3 regions of the Leisingera sp. NJS201 genome follow, and region 2 is predicted to be linked to each of the others. Evidence: riboswitches for the same ligand, from Rfam matches in the RefSeq annotation. Region 2 holds a riboswitch; each other region holds the start of a gene.
What was found. A riboswitch is a leader RNA that binds a small molecule or an ion and turns the genes downstream of it on or off. The one in region 2 is predicted to bind cobalamin.
Positions count from the first base shown of each region.

Region 1: another riboswitch for cobalamin. It lies ahead of ETW23_RS02955 (TonB-dependent siderophore receptor); the one in region 2 lies ahead of ETW23_RS18480 (DUF4198 domain-containing protein).
Region 3: another riboswitch for cobalamin. It lies ahead of ETW23_RS14050 (ABC transporter substrate-binding protein); the one in region 2 lies ahead of ETW23_RS18480 (DUF4198 domain-containing protein).

Region 1 covers NZ_CP038234.1:601,157-605,892, forward strand. Annotated here, with positions in the region: gene rpsA (30S ribosomal protein S1) at 1-1,651, shown strand, start outside; cobalamin riboswitch at 2,252-2,461, shown strand; gene ETW23_RS02955 (TonB-dependent siderophore receptor) at 2,617-4,500, shown strand; gene ETW23_RS02960 (ABC transporter substrate-binding protein) at 4,510-4,736, shown strand, end outside.
Region 2 covers NZ_CP038234.1:3,737,163-3,741,898, forward strand. Annotated here, with positions in the region: gene ETW23_RS18470 (cobalt ABC transporter permease) at 1-193, opposite strand, end outside; gene cbiM (cobalt transporter CbiM) at 190-807, opposite strand; gene ETW23_RS18480 (DUF4198 domain-containing protein) at 818-1,603, opposite strand; cobalamin riboswitch at 1,744-1,959, opposite strand; partial or broken gene ETW23_RS26225 (hypothetical protein) at 2,185-2,524, opposite strand; gene ETW23_RS18490 (LysR substrate-binding domain-containing protein) at 2,724-3,287, shown strand; gene ETW23_RS26875 (hypothetical protein) at 3,190-3,576, shown strand; one part of gene ETW23_RS18500 (IS3 family transposase) at 3,494-4,380, opposite strand; one part of gene ETW23_RS18500 (IS3 family transposase) at 4,380-4,623, opposite strand.
Region 3 covers NZ_CP038234.1:2,844,020-2,848,755, reverse strand. Annotated here, with positions in the region: gene ETW23_RS14060 (ABC transporter substrate-binding protein) at 1-409, opposite strand, end outside; gene ETW23_RS14055 (DeoR/GlpR family DNA-binding transcription regulator) at 593-1,372, shown strand; cobalamin riboswitch at 1,576-1,769, shown strand; gene ETW23_RS14050 (ABC transporter substrate-binding protein) at 1,911-2,921, shown strand; gene ETW23_RS14045 (iron ABC transporter permease) at 2,918-3,967, shown strand; gene ETW23_RS14040 (ABC transporter ATP-binding protein) at 3,964-4,725, shown strand.

The DNA.
Region 1 (4,736 bases), 1.2 Mb from region 2:
AGCCCTCCTGAATGAAAGCTTCGAAATGGACACTCCGGACGAGGGTTCGGTTGTCAAAGGCAAAGTACTGGCAATCGAAGCCGGTCAGGCCATCATCGACGTCGGCTACAAAATGGAAGGCCGCGTTGATCTGAAAGAATTCGCAAATCCCGGCGAAGCTGCTGAAATCGCTGTCGGCGACGAAGTGGAAGTCTTCCTGCGCTCGGCTGAAAACGCCCGCGGCGAAGCCGTCATCTCGCGTGAGATGGCCCGCCGCGAAGAAGCCTGGGACCGCCTGGAAAAAGCATACGCAGACGATCAGCGCGTCGAGGGCGCGATCTTCGGCCGCGTCAAGGGCGGCTTCACTGTCGACCTGGGCGGCGCTGTTGCGTTCCTGCCCGGTAGCCAGGTTGACGTGCGCCCCGTGCGCGACGCGGGCCCCCTGATGGGTCTGAAGCAGCCGTTCCAGATCCTGAAAATGGACCGCCGCCGCGGCAACATCGTTGTCTCGCGCCGCGCCATCCTGGAAGAATCGCGTGCCGAACAGCGTGCCGAAGTCATCGGCAACCTGACCGAAGGCCAAGCGGTCGACGGTGTGGTCAAGAACATCACCGAATACGGTGCGTTTGTTGACCTGGGCGGCGTTGACGGCCTGCTGCACGTCACCGACATGGCATGGCGCCGTGTGAACCACCCCTCCGAGATCCTGTCGATCGGCGAAACCGTCAAGGTTCAGGTCATCAAGATCAACAAAGAGACCCACCGTATCTCCCTCGGCATGAAGCAGCTGCAGGAAGATCCGTGGGATCTGGTTGGCGCCAAGTACCCGCTTTCCTCGGTCCACAAGGGCCGCGTCACCAACATCACCGATTACGGTGCATTTGTTGAGCTGGAGCCGGGCGTCGAAGGTCTGGTGCACGTCTCCGAGATGTCCTGGACCAAGAAGAACGTCCACCCGGGCAAGATCGTCTCCACTTCCCAGGAAGTCGACGTCATGGTTCTGGAAATCGACGGTGCCAAGCGCCGCGTGTCCCTGGGCCTCAAGCAGACCATGCGCAACCCGTGGGAAGTCTTCTCCGAAGCCAACCCGGAAGGCACCGAGGTCGAAGGCGAAGTCAAGAACATCACCGAATTCGGTCTGTTCATTGGCCTCGACGGCGACATCGACGGCATGGTTCACCTCTCCGACCTCAGCTGGGACGAGCGCGGTGAAGATGCGATCCAGAACTACCGCAAGGGCGACATGGTTTCGGCCGTTGTTTCCGAAGTGGACGTCGACAAAGAGCGTATCTCGCTGTCGATCAAAGCTCTGGGCGGCGACAAGTTTGCAGAAGCGGTTGGCGGCGTGAAGCGCGGCTCGATCGTGACCGTGAACGTGACCGCGATCGAAGACGGCGGCATCGAAGTGGAATATGAGGGCATGAAGTCCTTCATCCGCCGCTCCGACCTGGCGCGCGACCGTGCCGACCAGCGCCCCGAGCGCTTCTCGGTTGGCGACAAGGTCGACGTCCGCGTCACCAACGTCGACTCCAAGACCCGTCGTCTGGGCCTGTCGATCAAGGCACGCGAGATTGCAGAAGAGAAAGAAGCAGTGGAACAGTATGGCTCCTCGGACTCCGGCGCATCGCTGGGCGACATCCTGGGCGCCGCACTGAAGTCGGGCGACGAGTAATCTCCCCGGCCTCACGGCTGCTGAAAACGAAAGCCCCGCAGGTGTCTGCGGGGCTTTTTTCTTGGTTGGGAGGGCTGGTTCGAGCCCATTGCGGAAGTGCCGGATTCTCGCGGCGCGCGTGCAGCACGACGGCCCGCTGCACTTCCGGAAACCGCCCGCTGCATGGCAGAAGGAAGTGCGGAGGGTTAGGCATGGTGCAGGGACGTTTTGGCGGGCAGTGCCCAAGGCGCGCAGACGCCTTTCCTTCACCGCGGCTGCAAGCAGACAGGGCAAGAGGAAACACTTTTGCCACTAATCGCAGAAAGTGAACCTTCCAGTTTTCAACTGGCATTGGAAAGGAGCAACGACGGGCTTGCCTGCATTGCAAAAGCTCGCCTCATAGGTCCCGCATGAGATTGAACAGCAGTATCGGCCGCGGTTCGACATACTCCCTTTCAGACTTAAGCCGCATCCCCGGTGCTCAAAGCCGAATTTTCTTCACGAAGATTCTCGGACGTAAGTGTATAAATTTAAACAATTGTTTTTTCATTTCACCTTGCAGTCAATCCATAGCAATCTCGATTGAGTTTGCTTCCGCTTGACAGAACAAATCCGGTTTGCCTAAGTCGCGCCTATTCTGGTCCGGCTGGGAAACCACCCGGGTAAAAGGGAACACGGTGAAGTGTAGCCAACAGGCGCTGAATCCGTGACTGCCCCCGCAACTGTGAGCGGAGAGCAATGCTGCGAAATGCCACTGCCCCAAGGGGCGGGAAGGCGCGGCAAAGCTTCGACCCGCGAGTCAGGAGACCTGCCAGGATGATCACCCTATCCCGGTGCGGGGCGCGCCGTAGATAACGGATTTCCGTAGTGGTGGCAGTTTTCACCGTCTGCGGAGGCAGTGCCTTCCAAAGACCCGACCCGAATACACTGCCCGCTTGGGCAGTCACTTGGCCTGCGTTTGTTGCGCGGGCCGGGAGGAATGGAATATGCGCAAGGCAAGCTTGTCCCTGGCCGCGGCCCTGGCCGTCACCCCTGCAATCGCAACCGCCCAGGATTCAGAGGTCACTGACCTGGCGGAGATCATCGTCTCCGGCGGCCTGACGCCGATTGAGGCCCAAAAATACGGCCGCTCCGTCTCAGTTCTGACCAGCGAAGAAATCGAAGATCGCGGTATCACCACTGTCCAGGACGCGCTGCGTTCGGTCCCCGGCCTGATGATAAACGGCTCCGGCGACAGCTTTACCCAGGTCCGCATCCGCGGCGCCGAAGCAAATCACACGCTGATCCTGATCGACGGTGTCGAAGCCTCTGGCGGTGACAGCGAGTACATCCTGTCCGGCCTGGACACTGCCAACATCGAGCGGATCGAGGTCCTTCGCGGCCCGCAGTCGGTGTTCTATGGCTCCAACGCCTCAGCCGGTGTGATCAACATCATCACCAGGACCGGCGGCATCGGCACCGAATATGGCGGTAGCGCCGAGGCGGGTTCGGACGGCTACCGGGCGTCGGCGCGGATCTCGTCACGGACCGAGCGCGGCGGCATTTCCTTCAGCTTCGCCCATGACAATGACGACGGCTACGATACCTCCGGCGATGGCGGTGAAGAGGACGGCATCCGCCGCAGCACCTTGCAGCTGAAGGGCGATTACCTCGTCACCGACCGGCTGAAACTTGGCTTCAACGTCCGCACCTCGGATGAGCGCCATGACAGCGACAGCACTTCTTTCACCGCAACAGACGCAGCCAGCTATGTTGTGGATGATCCCACGCAATTCAGTGACCGCGATGAGCAACTGGCCCAGATCTACGGCGAACTGGACACGTTGGGCGGCCGCCTGAAGCATCGGTTGTCGCTGGAACGCACTGACTTTGACCGCGCTTTCAATGGCGGCACCCCGACAGAGACCAAGACCGAAGCAGCAAATTACCTGCTGAGTATTGGCCTGGACGGGCAGCCGGCGGATCAGGCAGACCACCTTTTGAACGCAATGCTGGAATGGGAAAAGGATTCCAGCAGTTCCAACCCGGCCTTTGCGCGCGAAACCAGTTCGATTGCCCTGGAATACCGCGGCAGCTTTGCCAACGGCCTGGATCTGCAGCTTGGCGTGCGCCACGACAACAACAGCGTATTCGAAGATGCCACCAGCTGGACGGCCAGTGCCTCTTATACTTTCGCAGGCAGCGGTGTGCGGCTGCACAGCTCCGCCGGGACAGGGATCGTGAACCCGTCTTACTTTGAGCTGTTTGCCAACAGTACATTTGGCGCCACCACCTACCTGGGCAATCCGAACTTGCAGCCGGAGGAAAACCGCAGCTTTGATTTCGGGGTAGAGGTGCCGTTCCTGCAAGGGCGCGGTCTGGTTGATGTGACCTATTTCGACGAGACGCTGACAGGAGAGATCGAGAGCTACATGGTGAACGCAACCACGTTCTCCTACCGCAATCAGGCAGGCGACAGCGAACGCAAAGGCGTTGAGTTGGCGGCAAGCCTGGATGCCACAGAAAACCTCTATCTGAACTTGTCCTACACCTATCTGGACGCCACCAACCCGGATGGTTCGGTTGAGGTTCGCCGTCCGGAGCACGAACTGCTGCTGAGCGCAACTCTGAAAACCTTCAACGGCCGCGGCTCTGTGACGACTGATGTCCGCCATGTAGCAGGCAACTGGGATACTCAGTTTTTCGGCTCTTTTGCTACTGCTGAACTGCCGGAATACACCACCGTCAACGTCTCGGCCCAGTATGACTTGACCGACAAAGTGGTGCTGACCGGGCGCGTCACCAACCTGTTCGACGAGGACTACGCCGACGTCTGGGGCTACGCCAAGCGCGGCCGTGCCGCCTATATCGGCGTAAGGGCCGCGTTCTGACCCATGCGCATGCTGCCCGGCATAGTCCTGGCTCTTTTGTGGGCCGCCACCGGTGCTATTGCCGGGCCGTCGCGCGTGGTCACGATGAATCTTTGTGCCGACCAGCTGGCGATGCTGCTGGCGGCCCCCGGCCAGCTGGCCTCGGTCTCCTATATCGCGCGGGACACACGCGCCTCGGCCATGGCTGACGCAGCAATGGCTTATCCCGTCAATCACGGGCTGGCTGAGGAGATATA
Region 2 (4,736 bases):
TTCTGGCCTCTCCCAGCTTGCTGCCGGCCGCGTCAAAGATCTCAATCAGCAGGTCCGCGGCCATGTCACCGTTGGAAAAGCCCACTTCGCCTTCAATGTCGGAACCGGACGGAAAGACAGCTGAGATAACATTGTGTGCCATCACCGGGAGCGGCGCCAGCAGTGCAAGGATCAGAATGCAGGAGCGGATCATGCAAGGCTTCCTTTTGTGTCGAAAAACAGCTCGGGCTTCACACGCCGCGCCAGGAAAATGGCAGCACCGGACAAAAGCGCTTCGATGATCACCACCGGAATATGGGAAAAGAACACCAGTTTCGCGGCCAGGATAAACTCATCGCCGGACAACATCAGCGAGACTGCAACAGCAAGTGTTGTGGCAGCAATGGCCGCGCCGCCGCCGATACCGCCCCAGATGGCGCCCTGCAGAGGCGAGCCGCGGGCCACCAGCGGTCGGAATATCAGCCCGACCAGAACTGCAGGCAGGGCGATGTTCACGGCGTTCACGCCCAGCACGGTCAGCCCGCCAAAGCCAAAGAACACCGCCTGCAGCAAGAGGCCGACAAACAGGGCCGGAAAGGCCGCCCAGCCCAGAACCAGCCCCGCAAGCCCGTTCAGGATCAGGTGAACCGAACTCGGCCCGATCGGGACATGGATCAGGGAGGCCACAAAGAAACTGGCCGAAAGAACCCCCGCCGCCGGAATACGTTCCAGCGGCAGGCTCCGCAGCCCCATGGCGATACCGCCGACGGCGGCAACCGCGCCGCCGATCACAACCGGATTCGACAATGCGCCGTCTACGATATGCATGGTGCTATTCTCACTTCAGCTCTTCAGCGTGGATCCACAACACAGCGTCCTGGCTGAGTTCCTTGCCGTCATGCTCAGTCGCCGGGCCGGAGCCGAGAGCAGCAAAGCCCCAGTGGCCCGCTTTCGGAATGCCAAAGGAAAAGACGCCATTCTGGTCTGCAATCGCAACGATGGCGCCGCCGGACATCGGCTGAACCGTCGGGTTGGTTGTGGAAAAGGCCGCAAGGTCAGGCTCTGATGCCATGAATTCAACCTCGATTTCGGCACCAGGAACCGGCTTGCCATCCGCCAGCACCTGACCTGAGAAGGTAGAGCCGACAATGACGTTATAGGGCTTGTTCAGCGGCAGGATCTCGGTTTCCAGGCCCACCGGCTGATCCCAATCGGTGGGCAGGGTGTTGCGGTTCAGCACGACTTTGGAAATCTGCTGAATATAGATGTCTTCGCTTTCCTCATAATAGGGCGCGGGCACAGTCACCACCACATAGTCGCCCGAGCGCTTGACCGGAACCGACGCCCTGTAGGCGGCGGCTTCGTTCTCCGCGCCCTTGAATGTGGCCGGTTCCAAGCGGTCCGAAAGATCAACCTTTTCGCCCTTGTGAACCATAAAAAATTCTTCGGGTTTGCCCATGTCCATCACATGGCCGTTTTCCAGCGGGTGCCAGAACACCAGCCCCATCGGCACATCGCCGGGCTTCCCGATCAGCACGTTTTCAGTGTAGTTCAGCTGGAAATGCGCCGATGCGGTGACCGGCAGGGATATGGCCAGAGCTGCAGCCAGATAATTCAGTTTCATTTCGTCCTCATTCGACGACACAGGCGCACCTGCAATCAGGAATGAACAACGGGGAGAGTGGCACGGAGAAGCCTGAACGGCAGCCGCGCCAGACGCGCACCCCGGCGTCCGGTGGAAAAGGGCAGACACTCCGCTAGCGAAGTCTTTGCCCTGTGTCCGGCAGGTCTCCTGACTCGCGGGTCTTGGTTCGGCTGGCCTTCCCGGGAAAGATCCCAGTGGCATGTTCAGCGTCACTCACCGCTCACAGTTGCGGGGGCAGTCACGGATTTGGTCCCTTATGGGTACGCCGCACCGTGTTCCCTATTTCTTCCGCTGCGCATTGAAACACTCGCGGAACCGGTCACACTGGCTGAATGGCAAAACCATTTTACTGAGTCAAGCTTCCCGTCTTCTGTTCAATTGCCGAATGAGTACTTCCTTGCGGTGCTCCATGATGAGCTGGCCTGTTAGTATTGAGTGGCGGATCACGAACAACAATCGGCCCTTTTCGGTACTCTTGAATGCCGGCAGGTGCCACGTTCCTGTTCCGGCAGCTGGCACCTGCTATCTTGATATAAGTGCGTCGTTGCACCTTGCCGCCGCTAGCTGTTCAGTCCCGGCATCTGGTGGATCGGATCAATGATGAATCGATCTGGCTCTGAAGTCCGGATTTTGCAGATGCATTCGTAGGGCGTGAGGCCGCTGAGAGTTTTGAGTCTGCGGGCAAAGTTGCAGGCAGCCATGAGGTCGCCGAGATGTGTTCGTAACTGATCGTGGCTGTCGTTGAGATGTCGCATCACTGCCGCCTCATTGAGCGTGCGGTTCATCCGCTCAAGTTGGCCGCCACTCTGGAGAAGTCCCCCGGACTGTTTACCAATCCTCGCAGCTCCACGGATGGTTCAGTTTGGTCAATCGATGCTCGATCCCGTTAGCCTCACAGATCATGCCGCAGCGCATCTTCCGGGAGTATCGGTCGACCTTTATTTGCAATTTCCAAATATTGATTTCACTACGGATCCGATTGTCTTAGCGCGCCCCTGCGTACCCTACCCCGGCAAACGAGGATAATTCCAATGTCGGACCCCCGCGCAGATTCCACTGTTCTTGAAGACCTCGAGAAGAAGGCACATTGGTTGTCGACATGGAAGAAGCCAAGGAGACGCTGCGGGCGCTGGTGGAGCGGATCGTGCTGACACCTTCGGTGGAGGGCGCTGGCCTGGATCTGCCCCTGGAAGGCGATCTGGCCGGGCTGCAGCGGCTGGCGGCAGGTGCTAAAGGCACGAACACGGATAAGGCCCCGGACGTGTCATCCGAAACCTTTGAAAAAAATGACGAATTAGGGATACTTGCGGGAGCAGGCAAGCGCCGTATCCTACCTGCCCTCGCCGGGCTTCGGTCCCGCTACCCGGATATCGAACTGGAATTGCATGCCGATGATTCAAAATCGGATTTTGCGGCAGAGGCCATCAATCTTTCCTTCAGAACCGGTCTCGCAGACAAGGAGCGGTTTATTTCGGCGGCCGTGCCGTCCGCGCAGCGCGCGCCTTTTGCCAGCCCGGCCTTTGCAGAAAAGTCACCCTGTCTCTCCCGGCCTGCGCGTCAATTCGATGGAGCTTGTATTTGCAGCTGTCCTTGCCGGGCAAGGAACGGCCCTGCTCCCGTCCTTGCTGACAGAGGTGCATTTTCTCGCGCACCTGATCCCTAACTGGTCTGCCGATCCTGTGTTACTGACTTTGCTTTGCCGTCCTGAACGTTTGGCTGCTCCTCAGGTTGCGGCGGTACGGCGCCATATCCTGGATGCATGCGGTAACAGCGACTTCTTGGGGACAGAGCATCGAGACGAGAAAGTCTTACAGCTTACCAAAGCCCGGTTTGGACCTGTCCCGCTTTCGTGCCGCCCCAAGTGCTCGTTTAAGCCACTTTCCGTTCAAACGCGACAGGGCTTTTCCAGTCCAATGCTGAGTGACGGCGGCGCGGATTGTAGAAGCCATTGATGTACTGGAAGATGGCCATTTCAGCGTCTCGGCGCGTTGGCCATGACCTGCGCCAGATCAACTCTGCTTTGATGGTCTTGAAGAACGTCTCAACAGCGGCGTTGTCATAGCAATTTCCCTTACCACTCATCGATACCTTGAACCCGTGTTGGCGTAGGATCTTCTGATAGTCGTGAGAACAATATTGCGATCCACGGTCCGTGTGGTGAATGCAGCCCTTCGGCGGTGTCCGGAACGCAGTTGCCATGTTCAACGCACGGATCGCCAGGTCACGTTTCATGCGGTTGCTCACGGCCCAGCCAATGACGCGCCGAGAGTGCAGATCAAGGATCACAGCAAGATACAGCCAACCCTCGCGCGTCCAGATATAACTGATGTCGCCAGCCCATTTCTGGTTGGGTTGGCTGGCTGCGAAGTCCCGGTCCAGCAGGTTTGGCGCAATGTTGAACTTGTGGTCACTATCTGTCGTGCCCTTGTGTTTACGTGTGCGCACAACAGATATGCCGTTCAGGCGCATCAACCTGCCCACACGGCGGTGGCCGACATCCAAACCGATCTCTTTCAGCTCCTCTGTCATGCGCGGGCGACCATAGCTGCCAAGGCTGAGACGGGATTGCTCTTTGATATGGGCTAATGTCACCATATCAGACCGCTGCCTGCGGCTTGCTGGGCGACGACGGAAAGCCCTCAAGCCACGCGTGCTGACTCCGACAACATCGCACAGCCGGTTGGCTGGAAAGTGGCCCCTGTGTTCTTCGACGAACCTAAATCTCATTGCTTTAGGCCCGCAAAGAACTGGGTGGCCTTCTTTAGGATCTCCCTCTCCTCCTTCAAGAGACGGTTCTCACGTCGAAGTCGGTCATTCTCTTGGGCGAGACTCAAATCCTCTTTCGAAACCACGTCAGTATCTCGATGTGCCGTGATCCACTTGTTCAGCGTCGACATTCCGACACCCAAATCGTCAGCCACCTGTTTACGCGTAAGCCCACTTGTCAGCGCGATACGCACCGCATCCTGCCGAAATTCGTCCGTCCGTTTCAGTCCCATAGTCAGTCTCCTTTGTTGCAGTAAATGCTATCAAAGGAGCGGCATCAAACCGCGACAGGTCCAAATCTCTTCCGGCTGGTGTCGCTTTATTCCCATATTCGATCCTCCGTTTC
Region 3 (4,736 bases), 890 kb from region 2:
GGCCGGGACAGCGGTCTTTCATATAGGCGGGGTACCACCATTCCTCGATCGCCATCAGCCCGGTTTCGCCGGCATTGACCACTTTGCCCGAGGCGGTTGCGTCGTCCAGCGCCTCGCGCCCGGTGGTTTCCCAGATTTCCATCGCCAGATGCAGATCGCCGGTCTTCAGCCCGGCAAACTGCGCGATATAGTCCGCTTGGACATATTCGACGTTATACCCTGCCTCCTGCAGGATGCTGCCCATGATCTTGGTGTTGATCAACTGGCCGGACCAGTCGTGCAGGGTCAGTTTGATGGGGTCGGAGGACTCGGCGGCCCAGGCGGATGAAGCGGAAACGGCGGCTGTCAGCGCCACGGCTCCCAAAGCGTTGAAGTTTCTCAGCATAAGGACTTCCCTGATATGTGGCATTTTGTGCGATTCTTGGCGTCGCCTGCTGTGATGGTGCGGCGGTTGTGTCTGTCAGTCAATAAAAAACCACAATAAGCCACATTAACCTCAAAAACTGAGCGATTTGAGGCTGTCAACGCCGTATCAAAGGCGCATGTGTTGTTTTTTGTGGCTTTCTGACGTAGCAACGCAACAGGAGGCCCAATGACCAAAAGCCGCAAGACCACCAACCAGCGTGAAGAGGAAATCCTGCGGGCGCTGCAGCAGGCGGGGGGGTCCTGCCGGGTCAGCTATCTGGCCGGCAGGCTGGGCGTGTCGAATGAAACCATCCGGCGAAACATCCGCACGCTGGAGGATGCCCAAGCGGTCCGCAAGGTGCATGGCGGGGTGCATCTGATTGAGGATGTGAACGAGCTGCCGCTGCAAAACCGGATGGATACCCACGCCTCAGAAAAGCAGCGTCTGGCCATCGAGGTGGCCAAGACCATCAGCGACGGGGATTCGGTCTTTTTGGACGTCGGTTCCACCACCGCTTATGTGGCGCAGGAGCTGCGGCAGCGGTCAAACCTCTTTGTGGTGACCAATTCCGTGCTGGTGGCCCATGCGCTTGCCTCGCGCAATAACAACCGGGTGTTTCTGGCGGGCGGCGAGCTGCGCCCGCATGACGGCGGTGCCTTCGGGGCCGAGGCGCTGGATCTGGTGCGGCGGCTGAACGTGCAGTTTGCCATCTTTTCGGCCGGGGCGATCAATGCCGAACAGGGCTTCATGCTGCATGATCTCGAAGAGGCAAATCTGGCCCGTGTCGCGGCGGCCAATGCGCAGGTCCGGATTGTTGTGGCCGATCATGACAAGTTCAACAAGCGCGCGCCGGTGTCGGTCGGCAAGGATACCAAATTCGAAGTCTTCTATACGGACGCGCAGCCGCCGCAGGCCGTCAAGGACATGCTCAAGGCGATGGATACCGATCTGATCGTGGTCGAGTAACGGGGCTGCGGTATGGTTCAGGACAGTTTGCAGCCACGCTTTTGCGGCTGCGGCCGATGGGTGTCCCATCCCTGGAGCAGCTTGTGCTGGAAATTTCCATCTGGCCGTGGCTTGGGAAACCGTCCTCCATAGGCTGCCTGCTGTGCCCGGTTCGCAGAATTTCTGCTGCAAAGTAACTTTTTCTTGCCGCAGCGAAAGGGATGGGCTACCCGCGCTTTACCGGTCCCGAAAGGGCTAAGAGGGAATCCGCGGTGCCTGCCGGCGCCAAACGGAACTGCCCCCGCAACTGTAGGCGGCGAGAGCTGTGCCATGACGTCACTGGGCCAAAATGGTCCGGGAAGACGGCACAGTCATTGACCCGCCAGTCAGGAGACCTGCCGGTGAAAACCGAAAGACACCGGGCGGGGTTGTCCGGGGAGGTTGCCGGTAAGATGCGCCGCCGTTTTCCGGTGCCGCAAGCGGGGGGCAGACCCTCAGCCTTACCGGTCAATGCCCTTTCACCCGTTCTCCGGTCATTGACACATGGAGATCGAATATCATGTTTTTGCGTTCCGGCCTGATCGGCCTTTCCTTCATCGCTGCCGCACAGGCTGCGGCGGCCAGCGAAACCTTTCCGCTGACCATTGAAAACTGCGGCCAGTCGGTCACATTCAAGGCGCCGGCAGCGTCTTCGGTGACGGTTGGCCAGGCGGCGACCGAAGTGCTTTACGCGCTGGGGCTGGGCGATAAGGTGCTGGGCACCTCAGTCTGGTTCAACGACGTGCTGCCCGAATACGCAGACCTGAATGCCAAGATCGACCGTCTGGCCGACAACGATCCGAGCTTTGAAAGCGTCGTGGCCAAACGCCCCGGCCTGGTGGCGGCGCAGTACGAATGGCACGTCGGCCCCGAAGGTGTTGTTGCCAAGCGCGAGCAGTTTCATGATCTGGGCATCCCGACTTATGTGATGCCCGCCGATTGCGTCGGCAAGGACAACACCACCGGCGGCGACGGCACCCGCACGCAGATGTTCACCACCGGCAGCTTGTATCAGGGGATCGAGGAACTGGCGGCGATCTTTGGCGAAGCCGATAAGGGCGCCGAGCTGGTCGCCGAATATAAGGCCCGCGAGGCGGCAGCTGTTGCCAAGGCGCAGAAGGTCGCACTGGAAGATGCCACCGCCGTGTTCTGGTTCTCCTCGCCGGAAATGGAAAGCGATCCGTTTGTGGCAGGCGAGAAGGGCGCGCCGGGCTACATGATGCAGCAACTGGGCCTGCGCAATGTTATTGAGACCGACGAGGAATGGCCGACGGTCGGCTGGGAGACCATCGCCAAGGCCAATCCGACGGTGATTGTGATTGCCCGCATGGACCGCCGCCGCTTTGCCGCGGATGACTTCGAGAAAAAGCTGGATTTCCTGCGCAATGATCCGGTCGCCAGCCAGATGGACGCAGTCAAGAACAACCGCATCGTTGTGATGGACGCCCAGGCGATGGATGCCACCATCCGTGCCATTCCGGCGCTGGAGGATCTGGCTGCTGAACTCAGCGTGATCGGCACCAGCCAGTGAGTGCAGCCGCTGCAATCACATGGCAGGGCGTCAAGGGCGCGTGCCTGGCCTTGCCGGTGCTGGTTGCAGCGGTTCTGGCAGGCGCAATGATCGGGGAAACCGCGCTTGCGCCTGACCTTGTCCTGTCTGTTCTGGCCAATAAGCTGGCCGGGGCAGGGCTGCCGGTTGATCCGATAGATCAAGGCATTGTCTGGAGTTACCGGCTGCCGCGCGCGCTGGTGGCGGGGGCCTGCGGGGCGGCGCTGGCGGTGGCGGGCGTGGTGCTGCAGGCCCTGCTGCGCAATGCGCTGGCAGATCCCTATATCCTTGGTATCTCGGCCGGTGCTTCAACCGGGGCGGTTGCTGTCACCATCGCCGGACTTGGCGGCGGTGCGCTGTCGTTGTCATTCGGCGCTTTTAACGGCGCGCTGCTGGCCTTTGGCTTTGTTGCCGTTCTGGCCCGGGCCGCCGGAGCAGGCGGCAGCCGCGCTGCGGCAGCGCAGATCGTGCTGGCGGGCATTGCAGGCTCGCAGCTGTTCAACGCGCTGACTGCTTTTATCATCGCCAAATCCGCCAACGCCGATCAGGCCCGCGGTATCATGTTCTGGCTGATGGGCAATATGGGCGGGGTGCGCTGGCCGGATGTGTGGCTGGCAGTGCCGCTGGCGCTGGCGGGCTGGGTCGTCTGCCGGTTCCATGCGCGGGCGCTGGATGCCTTTACCTTTGGCACCGATTCAGCGGCCTCGCTGGGTATTCCGGTGCGGCGGGTGCAAGTTATCCTGATCTTTGCCACCGCGCTGACCACAGCGGTGATGGTATCCATCGTTGGCTCCATCGGCTTTGTCGGCTTGGTCATTCCCCATGCGGCACGGTTCCTGGTCGGTCCAGGGCATCGCAGGCTGATGCCGGCCGCGGCGCTGACCGGCGCGGTGTTCCTGATTGGCGCCGACATTGTGTCGCGCATCATAATCCCTGGCCAGGTGCTGCCCATTGGCGTTGTCACTGCCCTGATCGGGGCGCCGTCCTTTGCGGTGATCCTGGTACGCGGGAACAGGGGGGCGCGATGAAGATCGAAGCCCGCAGCCTGTCTTACGCCATCCGCGGCAAGCTGCTGCTGTCTGATGTCTCATTGATGGTTCAGCCGGGAGAGACCCTGGCGCTGGTCGGTCCGAACGGGTCCGGGAAGTCCACGCTGATGCGGCTGCTGGCGGGGTTGGCACGCCCGTCGCATGGCGAGGTTCTGCTGGCGGAAAAACCCTTGGCGCAGCTGACGCGCAGAGAGGTCGCCCAGCGGACCGCGATTGTTGAGCAGCAGTCTGATACCGCCGAGCGCATTACCGCACGTTCGGTGGTGGAACTGGGGCGGACGCCCTGGCTGTCAGCGTTGAGACCCTGGAGCGGCGAAGACAGCCTGCATGTTGAAAACGCGCTGAAGACGGTGGAAATGGAGGGGTTTTCCAGCCGCGAATGGGCCACATTGTCCGGCGGCGAACGGCAGCGGCTGCACATCGCCCGCGCACTTGCGCAGCGGCCCGGGCTGCTGCTGCTGGACGAGCCGACAAACCACTTGGATATTCATCACCAGCTGTCGATCCTGAATTGCATCCGGAACCTGAAGGTGACCACCGTCGTGGCACTGCACGATCTGAATCAGGCGCTGATGTGCGACCGGGTGGCGGTGCTGTCGGGCGGACGCCTGGTGGCGCTGGGCACACCGCAGAAAGCATTGAACCCGGATACGGTATCGGAAATTTTCGGGATCAAGGCCCGCTGGATCCGTGACGCAGACGGGGCAGAACCGTTCCTGTCCTTTCATCTGGCGTGAGCGGCTGCGAT